Linked DNA regions of Hahella sp. HNIBRBA332. Each later gene encodes a partner of the first gene's protein in a complex. Links are inferred from orthologs where the notes say so. Each region holds a gene or a part of one and is shown in the gene's direction. Other genes may lie near its edges.

The links.
Region 2: the proteins of sbcB (region 1) and ssb are in contact, whole or in part, in a crystal structure (PDB 3C94), measured with the Escherichia coli proteins. The link is inferred for Hahella sp. HNIBRBA332 from one-to-one orthologs.

What each region holds. Positions count from the first base shown.
Region 1 is NZ_CP132203.1:559,752-567,095, forward strand. What follows is about bases 4,485-7,344. They hold sbcB (exodeoxyribonuclease I), read left to right. Parts: upstream 4,485-5,118; coding sequence 5,119-6,570; downstream 6,571-7,344. Other genes in these bases: O5O45_RS02765 (hypothetical protein), read right to left, coding at 4,485-4,945; O5O45_RS02775 (insulinase family protein), read right to left, coding at 6,686-7,344. Also shown: O5O45_RS02740 (response regulator transcription factor), read right to left, coding at 1-481; O5O45_RS02745 (hypothetical protein), read left to right, coding at 818-961; O5O45_RS02750 (hypothetical protein), read left to right, coding at 1,290-3,227; O5O45_RS02755 (BolA family protein), read left to right, coding at 3,345-3,680; O5O45_RS02760 (L-threonylcarbamoyladenylate synthase), read left to right, coding at 3,677-4,294; more of O5O45_RS02765, read right to left, coding at 4,331-4,484. UniProt on the Escherichia coli protein: Degrades single-stranded DNA (ssDNA) in a highly processive manner.
Region 2 is NZ_CP132203.1:6,571,154-6,578,446, forward strand. What follows is about bases 2,162-4,970. They hold ssb (single-stranded DNA-binding protein), read left to right. Parts: upstream 2,162-3,155; coding sequence 3,156-3,785; downstream 3,786-4,970. Other genes in these bases: O5O45_RS29305 (MFS transporter), read left to right, coding at 2,162-3,140; O5O45_RS29315 (D-alanine--D-alanine ligase family protein), read left to right, coding at 3,895-4,890. In the rest of the region: excinuclease ABC subunit UvrA, read right to left, coding at 1-1,614; more of O5O45_RS29305, read left to right, coding at 1,758-2,161; O5O45_RS29320 (hypothetical protein), read left to right, coding at 5,059-5,424; O5O45_RS29325 (hypothetical protein), read right to left, coding at 5,490-5,936; O5O45_RS29330 (beta-galactosidase), read left to right, coding at 6,420-7,293. UniProt on the Escherichia coli protein: Plays an important role in DNA replication, recombination and repair. Binds to ssDNA and to an array of partner proteins to recruit them to their sites of action during DNA metabolism. Acts as a sliding platform that migrates on DNA via reptation.

The sequences.
Region 1 (7,344 bases):
TCAGATCGAAGTCTTTGTCCGTCAACGTCAGCGGCTCGCCGTTCAGTTGAATGGTCCGTTTCTTGTGGTTGATGCTGAAGGGGCCATAACTGGCTTCTTCGGCATCGGTTTCCTCCGTGCGGTTTCTCCGGCTCAGCGCCTTGAGCCGGGCGATGAGTTCGCCGGGCCGCGCCGGCTTCACCATGTAATCGTCGGCGCCGGCCTCAAGCGCCTCAATAATATCTTCCTCCGCTTCGCGCTGAGTCAGGAACAACACCGGGATCGGCCATTCCTGCTGCTGCCGCACTTTGCGGAGGATGTCGATGCCGTCCATATCCGGCAATTGCCAGTCCATGATGAGCAAATCGAAGCTGTCATGGGTGACGGCGAATAAAAAATCTTTCCCCGTATTGTAGTGGCGGCATTGGAAATCTGAGTTCCGCAGATTTAGCAATAGCTGGTCCGCCAGATTCTGGTCGTCTTCTAGAAGTCCGATTTTCATAGTCTGCGTTCGTCTAACTGTTTGATGTATATCTAAGTTTGGCAGTAAACCACCAATCTCGCTAACTTTTGCCGAAAAATGTGCGGAGCGAGTTGAACCGCACCTGATTCAGCGACTTTTTCGACAGACAGCAAACCTTGTGAAAAGCCGGACTAGGGCAATGTCTACTTCAACTTAAATGGTTTTTGTGAGCAATTTAAAAATGTAACAACAAGCTACTTTTTGCATCGCGCCCCGTCTTCCAATGCTTCGGGGCGACCCAAAACTCACTGTAATAATGCCTGTGCGCAGACATCTGTCGGACTTGGCCATGGTCCTGGCGGCGGGGTTGGTTATATGATGGCGCTGCGGCTCTCCCGAAACTCCTGCCAAGGCGTGGACCAATCAGCGGGATGGGCCCAGCACTCCACGCCGGAGCGTGCGCAGCGGTGTCAGGCGTTCAAGCAGGAAATGGAACCGTCCAAAGGCGAGGGGCTGTGATCGCAGGGATCTGAGGTCAGGATCTTACGCGTATAAGCGAAGTGTGCAGTTCTCCCTTCGCGACGCCCTGACAAAGGGATGGACGGCGAATATAAGGAAATAGCGGTGATCGCAATGATCGCTGTGGAGAAGGAAAATGAAAGTAATAAGGACTTTTAAGCGAGAAACAGGATGTAAACTTCATTTGGGTGTGGCCCTTTTTGCGTTGTTGACGGCCTTTGTTTTTCCGACCCGGGCGGAGATCAATTTTTACCCGCCTGTGAATCTGTCCTATTCAGAGGGTTTAAGTTTTAACCCCAGCTTGGTGGCTCAAGGCGATAATCTCTTTGTGACCTGGGACGATAACAGTTCCGGCGTGAAGGAAGTGATGTTCGCGCGCTCTCGCGACAAAGGTGAAAACTACACGCCGCCGAAGCAGCTGTCGTCGCCCTCTGGGCAGTCCAGCGCGCCGGACGTGGCGGTGGACTCCCGCGGTCACGTGCATGTGGTTTGGCAGGATACCCTGTACGGCGCCTCTACGATCCTTTACGTGCGTTCGGAAGACGGCGGCAAGACCTTTACCTCGGCCGTCAGTCTGTCTGGAGATGACAGCGCTTCCGTGCGGGCGGATATTCTGGTGGATTCGGCTAACGTGATCTATGTGGCCTGGACAGACACCGGGACGGAAGAGGTGATAGTGACCCAGAGCGCGGATGGCGGCGTCAGCTTTCAGCAGGTCGCCAAGATTAAAGCCAACTTTGTCTCCAGCGTACGCATGACGGCGGGCGGGGATCGGCGTATCCATGTAGCCTGGACCAATGCGCAGAATGTCTATCACATGTACTCCAGGAACGGTGGGCGCAGTTTTTCTCAGCCGGTTAGTATTTCCGCTAGCAGTGCGGTGTCTTCTTCAGTGTCGCTGGCGGCGGATGCGGGCAGTAATGTTTATATCGGTTGGAGTGAGCAGATCAATAATGAGGCGGAGATCTATGTGGCGCGCTCTGAGGATGGCGGACAGCATTTTGCGCCGCCCGGCAACATCAGCCGCAACCCGGGGGCCTCAATCGGCCCGGATCTGGCCACGGATGCCGAAGGCGTGCTGTATGTCGTTTGGCAGGATACGACGCCGGGCAACTACGAAGCGATGTTCGCTTTCTCCACTGATAGAGCCCTGACCTTCTCACCCGCCGCTAATATATCTCCCAGCGAACTGGGGTCTCTGGTGACCAAGGTGGCGGTCAATGCGTCCGGCGACATATTCGTCGCCTGGGACGATAATCGCAGTGGGAATTTTGAGATTATCGTGGCGCGGGGGATGCAGGGCTTGGCGGCGATCAAGAACGCGACCGCCAAGCCCTCTCCCTTCAGTCCGAATGGAGACGGCGCCAACGATACGTTGAGGGTGCGCGCCGATTTTACCGCCCCGCTGCAATGGGAGGCTTCCGTTCTCACGTCGGAGAATGAACCCGTGAACCTGTTTCGCGGTAATGGGGAAATCTTCGATTTAACATGGGACGGACTGGACCACAACGGCGTGGTGACCCCGGACGGCTCCTACCGCTTCTTGATTACTGGCGTGGATGTGGACGGCGTGGCGGCGGCTCCGGCGGAAGTGTATTTCAGCGTGAACACCGTATCGGACTCGGAACCGCCGCAGTTGTTGAGCTATGAGTCCAACTATGCGGAATTTGGTCCGGACGGCGATGGACGGCGCGATAACGTCACGCTTAAAGCAAGCTTCAACAAAAGTCTTGATTGGACGCTCAGCTATCAGAACCGCGATGGAGTGGAGCTGTTTCGTCAACAAGGCAGCGGCGTTTCGCTGAATAAGCTGTGGGATGGGCGTGATTTCAGTGGGGTTACAGTTGCGGATGATCGTTATGTGATTGCGCTGTCGGCTACGGACACGCAGGGAATCAGTGTGAATGGGGAGTTGCGGGTGATTGTGGACACGGTCGCTCCGCAATGGGCCAATATCAGCGTTACGCCGGACGTGATCACCCCCAACGGTGACCAATCCAATGACAAGACGCGACTGGAGTTCGATCTCAATGAAGGCGCTCTGACCACCGTGTACGTCTACGAGGCGCGGGGCGGCTCCTTAGTGCGGGAGCTGTATCGGGAGCCTCTGATTGGCGAACATCACGTCGCGATCGACTGGGATGGACGTTCCGGCACAGGGAGTGTCGTGGCGCCGGGAAAGTATATCTTTAAAGTGTGGATGCGGGACTATGCGGCCAATCGCGCGGAGCCCTATCCGGTAGTGGCCGACGTCACAGTGAGGTAAGCGGTGGCCGCTCCGCTCGTCGAATGCGGCGGAGTGGTTTATAGTGTAGTCATTATCTACGCCGCGACGGGGCCCGTCGCGGCGGCTTGCTATCTAATCCTATCTGCTGAATAAAATATGAAAATCCAAATCTCTGTTGAGAATAAGTTAAAAGAGGCTTTCACTCCGACGCACTTGGAGGTGATCAATGAAAGCCATATGCACAGCGTCCCTCCCAATTCGGAAACCCATTTCAAGGTGGTGTTGGTGACGCCGCAGTTTACGGATATGCGCTCCGTGCAACGGCACCAGAAGGTGTATGCGGTGCTGGGCGAGCTGATGCAACAGGGCATTCACGCGCTGGCGCTGCACACGTTCACCCCACAGGAATGGCTGGAGAAAGGCCAGGCCCCGGATTCGCCCAATTGCATGGGCGGCAGCAAAAAAGCCAAAACGGAGTCGGGCGGTCAATGAGCCAGTTCTTCCAGATCCATCAGGATAACCCACAGGCCCGTCTGGTTCGTCAGGCGGTGGAAATCATTCACAGCGGCGGCGTTATTGTTTATCCCACGGATTCCGGTTATGCGCTGGGGTGCGCCATCGGCGATAAAAGCGCTGCGGACCGCATCAAAGGCATTCGTCGCCTGGATGATAAGCATAATTTCACGCTGGTGTGCCGGGATTTAAGCGATATCTCCACATACGCCAAGGTGGATAACAGTACTTATCGTCTATTGAAAAACCACACCCCCGGCGCCTATACCTTTATTTTAACGGCGACTTCGGAGGTGCCGCGCAGGCTGTTGCATCCGAAACGGCGTCAGATTGGCATCAGGGTGCCTGATAACCGCATTGCGCAGGCGCTGCTGGAGGAGCTGGGCGAGCCGCTGATGAGCTCTACACTGATCATGCCCGGCGAAGACATGCCGATGACCGATCCTTATGAGATTCGCCAGATGCTGGAGCATGCGGTGGACTTGATCATTGATGGCGGTTTCTGCGGCATGGAGCCCACTTCCGTTGTGGATCTGACCGACGATACGCCGGTGATCCTGAGGGAAGGCGCGGGCGATATTTCCGGCTTCTGAATGAATGCGCCGCCGGATTCTCAGCGGCGGCGCGCATCAACTGATCGAGATGGAGAAGGCGGCGCCGGAATTTGCGGTCATCTCCGCGGCGGCGGACCCCATTTTGTGAAAGCGCTGCACGATGTCCTGCAGGGAGTTATTCTGCGGATTGGAGGAAAGCAGCGAGCTGAACAGCGAGTTGTCGCCCCCGTATGCATTCTGCAGGCGCATCACGTTCTGAACGTAATCCAATGCGGGCTTCTGATTACTCAGGCGCACGAACGTTTGCTTGATATCCGGGTTGCGGTTGATATCCGCTTCAATCTTCTGCTTGGCTTCCGTTGGAATTGCGCCTGAAATTTCCAGCGCGCCGGTCTCGTTGCGACCCAGGCGAACCTGTCCGCGCACACTGGTGACGCCATACTCGGCAAGCTTTTGCCTGAGCGTCTGTTGCACAAAGGCAGTATCTTGCCCGACACCTTGCTGAAACTCTTTGATCATGACCCGGGGGCGGGAGCTTTGTTCCTGCGGCTGACCGGACAGGGTCACGGTTCCTGGTTCAGGATGATTGTCCATGGCCGCGTCGGCCTTTGTCTGCTGGGCGGCGGTGGGCTGTTTCAGGCCTTCGTACGCCTGATTTCCGTATTCAAATAAAGTGCGAATTAAACCCATGACGGCTACCTTGTTATCTCTGAGTGCGTTTTTTCCGGCATTGGAAAGCGCATATACCTGACTTATTTCAAACATATTCAAATGCTGTGCCAGCATTCGGCCGGGAATCCAACATGACGAACGGAGCGCTATTGGCTAACATGGGCGCCTGATTGACGACTCAGAGTAGTTAAATGGCTGACACCTTTTATTGGTACGATTTCGAGACCTGGGGCGCAGATCCCCGCAGAGACAGGCCCTCTCAGTTTGCGGGCGTGCGCACGGACTTGGATCTCAACCCCATCGAAGAGCCGCTGGTGATGTACTGCAAGCCGGCGGAAGACGTATTGCCGCAACCGGAAGCCTGCCTGATTACCGGCATCACGCCGCAGAAAGCAATGTCGGAGGGCGTGAGTGAAGCGGAGTTTATCCGTCTGATCCACGAGCAATTCTCCCGTCCGGGAACCTGTGTGGTCGGCTACAACAGCATCCGCTTCGACGATGAAGTCACCCGCAATACGCTATACCGCAATTTTTACGATCCTTACAGCCGGGAGTGGCGAAACGGCAATTCCCGTTGGGACGTTATTGATATGGTGCGGCTTACCTACGCCATGCGGCCCGACGGTATAAACTGGCCCATGAACGCGGAAGGGGTCCCCAGCTTTCGCCTGGAAGAGCTGACCAAGGCTAATGGCGTGACGCATGAGGCGGCGCATGACGCTATGTCTGACGTTTACGCCACCATTGCGGTGGCGCGACTGATCAAGACGGCGCAACCCAAGTTGTATGACTATGTGCTTGGCCATCGCAATAAGAAAGTTCTGGAAGGACTGGTGGATATCGGGCGCATGAAGCCCTTGTTTCATGTGTCCTCCAAATTTCCGGCGGCATTGGGCTGTTGCGCCATGGTGGCTCCCGTCGCGCGCCATCCAACCAATCCCAACGGCGTGATCGTCTATGATCTGCGCGCTGATCCATCCACTTGGACGCACTTGCCGGTGGAGAAGATTCGAGAGCGTATCTTCACCTCAAATGAGGACCTTCCTGAAGGCGCTGAGCGTATCCCGTTGAAAGTCGTGCATCTGAACAAGTGTCCGATTCTGGTGGAGAGCAAAATTCTCAAAACCATGGACCCGGAGAGATTGCGCGGTTTTCAGCTGGACGGCGACAAGCTGAGATCTCACCTGCAGGCGTTGCGTCAGGCGGCGAATATTCAGCAACTGGTGGCGGAAGTGTTTAACGAGCCCATGGACGACAGCGAAACCGATCCAGACCTGATGCTCTACAGCGGCGGCTTTTTCAGCAACAACGACCGGGAACTGATGACTTTCATTCATGAGCAGTCGCCGGAAGTGCTGGGGGAGCTGGAGTTGCCCTTTGAAGATCCAAGGCTGCAGGAGATGCTTTTCCGTTATCGCGCGAGAAATTTTCCTGGCACGCTGAATGAAGAAGAAATGGAGAAGTGGGAGCGGTATCGTTATCGTCGCTTGTCGGGAGAGTCCGGCGGCGCTTCGATCAGTTTCCAGGCGTATTTCAAGAAGCTGGAGCAGCTTGCCGCCAACCCGGATATCACGCCGTTGCAGTTATCCATTCTTCAGGATCTGCACCTATACGGCGAGTCCATTATTCCCATGGACTTCTGAACTCAGGCGGCTCCACAGCCAGAGAGTCTGGCTCTCGTTGGTGGGGGGCGTAACGAAAAAGACCCGCATTGTGCGGGTCTTTTTTTAGTTAGGATGAGTATCGCTGCGGAGACTGTCAGTATTTAACGCGCAGCGGAAACAGCTTGTTCGCGTTGAGCCAGCTTTCCTTGTTTTTCAGCGGCTCCGCTTTTCCGGGACGCCAATGCGCGCCGTCCTTATCTCCATCCGTGACCACCAGCAGCGCACTCTTATCCGTCACAAACTGCTTGTCGAAGTAGTCCGCCAGTTGGTTTAGGCTGAGCTTGTCCACTTCGCTGGCGATCTGATTCAAGGTGTCGAACTGCTCGTTGCCAACGTCAATTTCCGTCCAGAATCGGTCAGAGCGTTGCTCCAGCGTTTGATCTTTCTCTGTCAGCCGCGCCTTCAGTGCAGCTTTGTGTTTCTCAAACTCCGCTTCGGGAAGCAAACGCAGCTCCTTCGCAAAACGCACGATGAAGTTCTCGGTGGCGGTGTGGATTTGCTTCGGCGTGTGTGACGGAGATTGCACGATAAAGGCCAGGGCCGGCGTATCCAGCAGCGTATAGGGGGTGGCGAACACAACATAGCCCATCTGCGCTTCTGTGCGGATATCGTTGTAGTATTCCGGCGAAATGATCTGTGCGATCAGGCCGAATGCGGCGCGGTCCGCGTAAGTTTTTCCGGGGCCCTGGACATAATAGAGATAGGCGGAGTCCTGATGCGGCGTGTTGATATCTTTAAACCAGTCGCCGCCTT
Region 2 (7,293 bases), 6.0 Mb from region 1 along the record:
GTTACCAAGGTCCCGTAGGTGCGTCAATGTGGCCAATAGGCGGTCATTGTCTCGCTGGTGCAGACCGATGGACGGCTCATCAAGCACATACATGACGCCAACGAGTCCTGCGCCTATCTGACTGGCTAATCTGATGCGCTGGGCCTCTCCTCCGGAAAGAGTCTCTGCGCTGCGATCCAGCGTCAGATAATCTAATCCGACGTTAACGAGAAATTGTAGACGTAGCTGGATTTCTTTAACGATCTTCGCCGCAATCTCACCTTTACGGCCAGGCAGAGACAAATGATGAAAGAAGCTGGATGCATCGCCGATGGCCATGCTAGATGTGTCCGGCAGGCTCTTATTGTCGATAAACACATGACGAGAAGAGCGTTTTAGTCGGCTGCCGTGGCAATCCGGGCAAGACTTCTGGGTGAGGAACTTGGACAGCTCGTCTCGCACCATTTGCGAGTCTGTTTCTCGGTAACGACGTTCAATATTGGGCAATATGCCTTCGAATGGGTGCTCTCTGAAGACAATGTCTCCGCGGCTATTCACATATTTGAATTTGATATCGGTGCGCCCGCTGCCTTTTAGTAGCGCATTTTGGAAAGATTCAGGAAGCGCTTCAAAAGGTGTTTCAATGTCGACGTCATAGTGGTCTGCAAGGCTGGTCAGCATTTGAAAGTAGAACACGCTGCGCCTGTCCCATCCTTTGATAGCGCCTTCAGCCAATGTCAGTTCTGGACGCTCTACAAGCTTCTCTGGATCGAAATACTGTTTTACGCCAAGTCCGTCACAGCTTGGACAGGCGCCGGCTGGATTATTAAAGGAGAAAACTCTTGGTTCCAGTTCGCTGACACTGTATCCACATTCAGGACAGGCGAATAGTGCTGAAAAGATCAGTTCTTCGCCGTCTCCGTCCATTGGCGCGGCGATGACGACGCCTTCAGCCAACTCAATGCAGGTTTCGATAGACTCGGCCAATCGGGTCTGAATATCTGCTCGTATCTTGAGCCGATCGACGACAACCTCAATGGTGTGTTTACGCTTCTTATCTAATTGGGGAATGTCGTCGAGGTCAGTTACGATGCCATCAATACGCGCGCGAATGAAGCCTTGCGCACGCAGCCCCTCAATCACATGCAGATGCTCGCCTTTGCGGTTGCGTATCACCGGCGCCAACAGCATCCACTTGCTGTCCTGAGGCAACTCAAGGATTCGGTCGACCATCTGACTGACCGTTTGGGCTTCGAGAACGATGTCGTGATCAGGGCAGCGAGGCTCTCCAGCGCGTGCGAACAACAGGCGCAGGTAATCATAGATTTCTGTAATGGTGCCGACAGTAGAGCGCGGGTTATGAGAGGTGGACTTCTGCTCGATGGAAATAGCGGGTGAAAGGCCCTCTATATGGTCAACGTCCGGCTTCTCCATCATGGACAGGAACTGTCTGGCGTAAGTGGACAGCGATTCCACATAGCGCCGCTGTCCCTCCGCGTAAAGCGTATCAAAAGCCAGGGATGACTTGCCTGAGCCTGATAGCCCGGTAATGACGATGAGCTTGTCTCTCGGCAAGTCCAGGTCGACATTCTTAAGATTGTGAGTTCGGGCTCCGCGGACTTGGATCGTGTCCATAAAATACTTTTCACCTCCGGAATTTACAGCCGGTCATTATATAAGTACGGAAACAGGATGGGCAAAGCGACAGCGAATCGATTAATAAGTGGCTGGTCAAATGCTACAATGTGCGCTTTTTGATGGACTGGTACGGTAGTTAAATGCAAAAGACGCAGAGGTTTATGCCCCAGGAGCGCCGCGCTGTCTCGGCGCTGGCTTCGTTATACGCCATGCGAATGCTTGGGCTGTTTATGGTGCTGCCGGTTTTCATGGTGTTGGGCAGAGAGCTTGAGGGCGCAACCCCAGCGCTACTGGGTCTCGCCATAGGCGTCTATGGCTTGAGCCAGGCTGTCATGCAGGTGCCTTTTGGGGCGTTGTCTGATCGTTTTGGTCGAAAGAAGCTGATCTTGATCGGTTTGGGGTTATTCTGCCTTGGCAGTGTCGTGGCTGCATTAAGCGATCATATCTATGGCGTTATATTTGGTCGTCTGTTGCAAGGAGCGGGAGCTATCGCCAGTGTATTGATGGCGCTGCTCAGTGATTTGACGCAGGAAGAGAATCGCACCAAGGCCATGGCGACCGTGGGAATGACGATTGGGCTGTCATTTGCGTTGGCGCTGGTTTTAGGACCACTGATTTCGGGCTTTGCGGGATTATCTGGACTGTTTTGGGCGACGGCGTGTATGGCGTTGTCAGGAGTGGTTTTGTTGTATAAAGTGCCGACCCCGTTACAGCAGCGGCGTAACCTGGAAACGATAGTTCTTGGCTCCGCCTTGCGGGATGCCTTTCAGCATAAAGAGCTGATGCGCCTGAATTGGGGGATATTCTCGCTCCATATGATATTGACGGCGATGTTCGTCGCAATGCCGGTTACATTGGCGGATAAATTTAATATGGCCGCGGATCGACATGGCTGGTTTTATCTGGCGGTGATGGGCGGGGCTTTTGTATTCATGATTCCGCTGATCATCATCGGTGAGAAGAAGCGGCTTTTGCGGCAGGTTTTCATTGGAGCGGTCTGGTTATTGGCGGCCGCACTCATGATTGTAATGAAAGCGGGGAACGACTTTATCGGGTTTACCCTGGCTGTATTCGGCTTTTTCTTGGCTTTCAACTTCTTGGAAGCGACTTTGCCCTCTTTGGTCAGCAAGGTGGCGCCTGCGGGAATGCGGGGAACAGCGATGGGGGTGTACTCCAGCTCGCAGTTCTTCGGCGCCTTTCTAGGGGGCGTCCTAGGTGGACTGGCCTACCAGAAGTTTGGTTTGATGGGGGTGTATGGTCTTTGTACAGTGATGGCGGTAGTATGGGGCGGAGTGTCCCTGTTCATGCCTGATCCTCCCTATACAGCGAGTTATGTGCTGTCGCTGCAACCGTTTAATGTGGACGCAGCGGATAAGATAGCGCAGGAACTGACGCAAATTCATGGTGTTGAAGACGTCACTCTGGTGATTGAAGAACACTTGGCGTATTTAAAGATTGATAGACAGCGCTTTGATGAGAAAGCGCTGGTAAATTACCCTCTCACCGCCCAGGTTGAGGGATAACGTTTGGAGAGCGATATGGCGCGTGGTGTAAATAAAGTAATTCTAATTGGTAATTTGGGTAGCGATCCGGAAACACGTTATACCCCCTCCGGCAGCGCGATTTCCAACCTGAGGTTGGCGACTGACGAGAGTTATAAAGACAAGCAGACGGGACAACTGGTGCCCCGTACGGAATGGCATCGGGTTGTGCTGTTCGGCAAGTTGGCGGAGATCGCCGCACAGTACTTGAAAAAAGGCTCCAAAGTATATATTGAAGGTCGCCTGCAAACGCGCAAATGGCAGGACCAGTCTGGACAGGATCGTTACAGCACAGAAATTGTTGTAGACATGCAAGGCCAGATGCAGATGCTCGACAGTCGCAGTGGCGGCGGTGGTATGGATAACTCGCAAGGTTACAACGACGGCTGGCAGCAATCCGCTCCTTCCGGCGATAACTATGGTGGCGCTCCAGCTGCTGCGCCTGCGGGTAATTATGGCGGCGCTCCTTCGAACAATTACGGCGGCGCCCCCAACAATAACTATGGCGCGTCCAGCGGCGGTTATTCCGCCCCGAATCAGGCGCAACAACGCCCGCAACAGCCTCAGCAACCAAAACCGCCCATGCCAGAGCCTATGGACGACTTTGACGACGATATTCCCTTCTGAACCGGAAGCTAAAGAATATTTAAGATATAGAGCTGTGACAGCCTGACTTGAAAGCCCCATTATTTTGGGGCTTTTTTGTTTTTGCGTCTGGGTGAGGAGAATCAGGGCCATGAAAATCGCAGTATTATTCGGCGGCACGAGCGAGGAGCGGGACGTCTCAATCGCCAGCGCCGCGCAAATTATTCCGACGCTGCGTAGTCTGGGGCATGAAGTGTTTTCTGTGGATACCGCCACTGGGCAGTTATCTGCAGCGGAGGAGGTGCGACTACTGCAAGCCGGTGTGGCTCCAGAGCCTCCGTCTACTTCAGTTATCGCCGATGTGCGCGGGCGAGCCATTGCTTTGTCTGCGGAGGCTTTCAATATCCGTGACGTTGATGTCGTTTTTCTAGCGTTGCATGGCGGCGCCGGAGAAGACGGGCGGATTCAGGCGATGCTAAATCTTGCAGGCCTGGCGTATACCGGCAGCAATCATATTGCGAGCGCGGCGGCTATGGACAAGGACCTGAGTAAGCGCTTATTTCGGGCCGCGGGCGTACCCACGCCGGATTGGCTGATGGCGCCGGCAAGCAGCGATGAGGTCGCGAAGAAATTAGGTTGGCCTGTGGTGGTCAAACCCAGCAAGCAAGGCTCCACCGTCGGTTTAAGTGTAGTGCGTGAAGAAGCTGAACTGGCGGGGGCGATAGCGCTTGCAAGTGAATACGACGATGAAGTCATGATTGAAAAGTTCGTTCCCGGACGAGAATTCACGGTTGGGATATTGGAGGGGAAAGCATTGCCGGTTGGCGAAATTATCGCGCCTAACGAGATCTTCGATTACCAAGCCAAGTATCAGGTGGGCGGCGCCCGTGAAATATTCCCTGCGGATATTTCCGAGGCTGACGCCGTCGTCATGCAGGAAATTGCATTGCGGGCTCATGCGGCGCTGAAGCTGGGCGTGTACAGCCGGATCGACTTTCGTATGGAAGATAACGGCGCTCTGTGGTGCCTGGAAGGGAATTCGTTGCCGGGGATGACAGCGAGCAGTCTATTGCCGCAAGCGGCGAGGGCCGCCGGAATTGAGTTTCCTGAACTTCTGGAGCGAATCTGCCGCGGCGCTGTGACCTGATGTCTAGCAGGTGGCCGAATATGAGCCGCTGAACAGGGGCTGTGGCGAATTCAGAGGAGGGCGTGCGGCCAAATCCATCGTTATATTGTGCCATAATGCTGAAGACAGGCCGTCAAGGCGTGACGGCCTTATTAGAAAAATTAACGGCAAAAAACAAGGGAGTAGGATATGACTACAATTTTGGATATTGCAAAAAAGGACTTTGAGACCGGCACGGAATATCAAGTGGAATTGATCACCAAGGAAGGCTCAAAAAATGGTAAGCCTTCGCCATGTCTGGAAGTATGGGAAAGAGCGCGAGGGACGCGTACGATTCTGGGTAGAGTCTTTCAGATTGATATGGAAGAAGCGCTTTATCATGCCTCCAAAAATGGCGCTGAAGAAGTCCTCATCGGTAAACGCGGTAAAGATGACGACGCTTTTTCAGAAGGTAAGATTGTGCTCGAAGGCGGCGCCCCCGCGAAACTGATGTTGGCGCTGAAAGTCACATCTTCACCTACCCCGGAAGTGAAAGAAGCAGCTTATCCCTGGTAAGTCAGCTCGCGTCCTCAAGGCGAAGCGGTGTAGTCTGACGCTTCGCTACCCCCTGTAAATCTCCCCTACCTCTGATGTGACTGAATCCAATGCAAATCCACCAACTCACTGGATTCCGCCAATAAATCTCCCTCATGAGAATACAGTTGAATCATGAAAGGGCGACCCGCCAGTACATCCTGAGCAGTTTTCACATCGGTGTGATAGCCATCGTTATTGGCTTTATCGGCTAGCGCGGTAATGAGGATGGCGCGCTCATTTTCCCAGTCGAAGCCCGCCAACGTTTTCAACTGCTCACGAAAAATCTGACCGTCGCTTTGCGCCGCGACCAATACCGCATACTCAATTGGGAATGCTTCCCCGTAACAAGTATGAATGTCTTGCCGCAGACTGGTGATTCGGTACTCGCAAGAGGATGCGTCGTAAAAGCGGACAGGTTGATAGTACGTGGCGCAACCCAGAATGCTGGCGTTCAAGGCGATGGCCAGCGCCAGCTTTATTATGCTTCTCATATTGTCTTTCCTTGGTGTGGTTTAAGGCCTCCTGTCGCATCGTTGTTGCTGTGCGACAGGTATGCTTTTTATTGGCTATTTTAGCGTTGCATATCTTTATAAAAGAAGACTGTGACTCACTCGCTGCAACATACCCTGATGAATTTATTGCTGTTTGTTGGAATATGGTTACAGCCGGCGCTACACCCCCCGTTTTTACAAACCGTTTCTTTTTTGATCAGTTTCATCCTTATATGATGCCCTCGCCAAATGTCCGTGTTCAGGTAGTTGCGGGCGATGGATTGCATGTTTGCCGGTCAGTCCGGCGCTGAAGTTATGGGATGAACTATGTTGTTGCGAACTTATCAGTGGTCTGTCGCTCTGATGCGGTCAGGCGTCATGGCGGCCAGATTATTATTAGCGGCTCTATTTTTGACTCTATGTGCTTGTGGCGGCGGTGGCGGAGGAAGTACAGGTAGCGGCGCCGACTCAAATGGGGAGATTGTGGATACCCAAACCGATCCCACGGCCAGCATAGATTCAGATAACCCGGAGCCAACAGGCAGTGTGGATAGTGATGCCGGTCAGGACGACATCATCGACGATCCTGGTGAGCCTGAGTCACCTAAAACCTACGAACTTGCCGGTATCTATTGCAGCTGTGGTCCGACTACCAGCACCACCTCCTCGGTGTTTAATAATATCGATGAAGCGGCTTATCTGGATGGCGTATTGGTGCGCATTCCCTGGGCGGAAATGGAGCCATCTCCCGGCGTCTATGATTGGACATTGCTGGACCAGCAGTTGGCCAAAGCCAAGGCGCAGGGGTTGCATGTCACCTTCGCGCTGTTGAATGGATATGCTGCGCCGGCCTGGCTGGAATCCGAAGGCGCGGACATGCTGGATTACATCTTTCGCAGGGACATTCCCCGGCGTCTGCCGATTCCCTGGGATGAAACCTATCTGCATTACCTGACAAAATTTATTGCGGCCTTGGGCGCTCGCTATAGCGGCGAGGAGGCATTGCAATTGGTGCATATGACCAACTCCACTACCAATGGCTTTGAAATGCAGTACTTTTTTGACGCTCAGGCGGAAGCGGACTTCTATGCGAAAGGATACAGCGAGTCTGCGTTAGTAAGCTCTTGGAAGCGAATTCTGGATGCATACAGCCAAGCTTTTGACGACACTCGTCTGGATCTGGATGTGCATCCGGTATTGGGTTCGCCGACTGTGGCGGAGCAGGTTGTCGCCTATGGGCAGGCCTCCATTGGCGCGCGCTTTGGCGTATTTGCGGCTTGGTGGAGTCGTCGCAATGCGGAGGTTGCGTACCCGGAAATGTATAGCCTGCTGTTGTCCGGCGCTGCGTCCAGCTTTG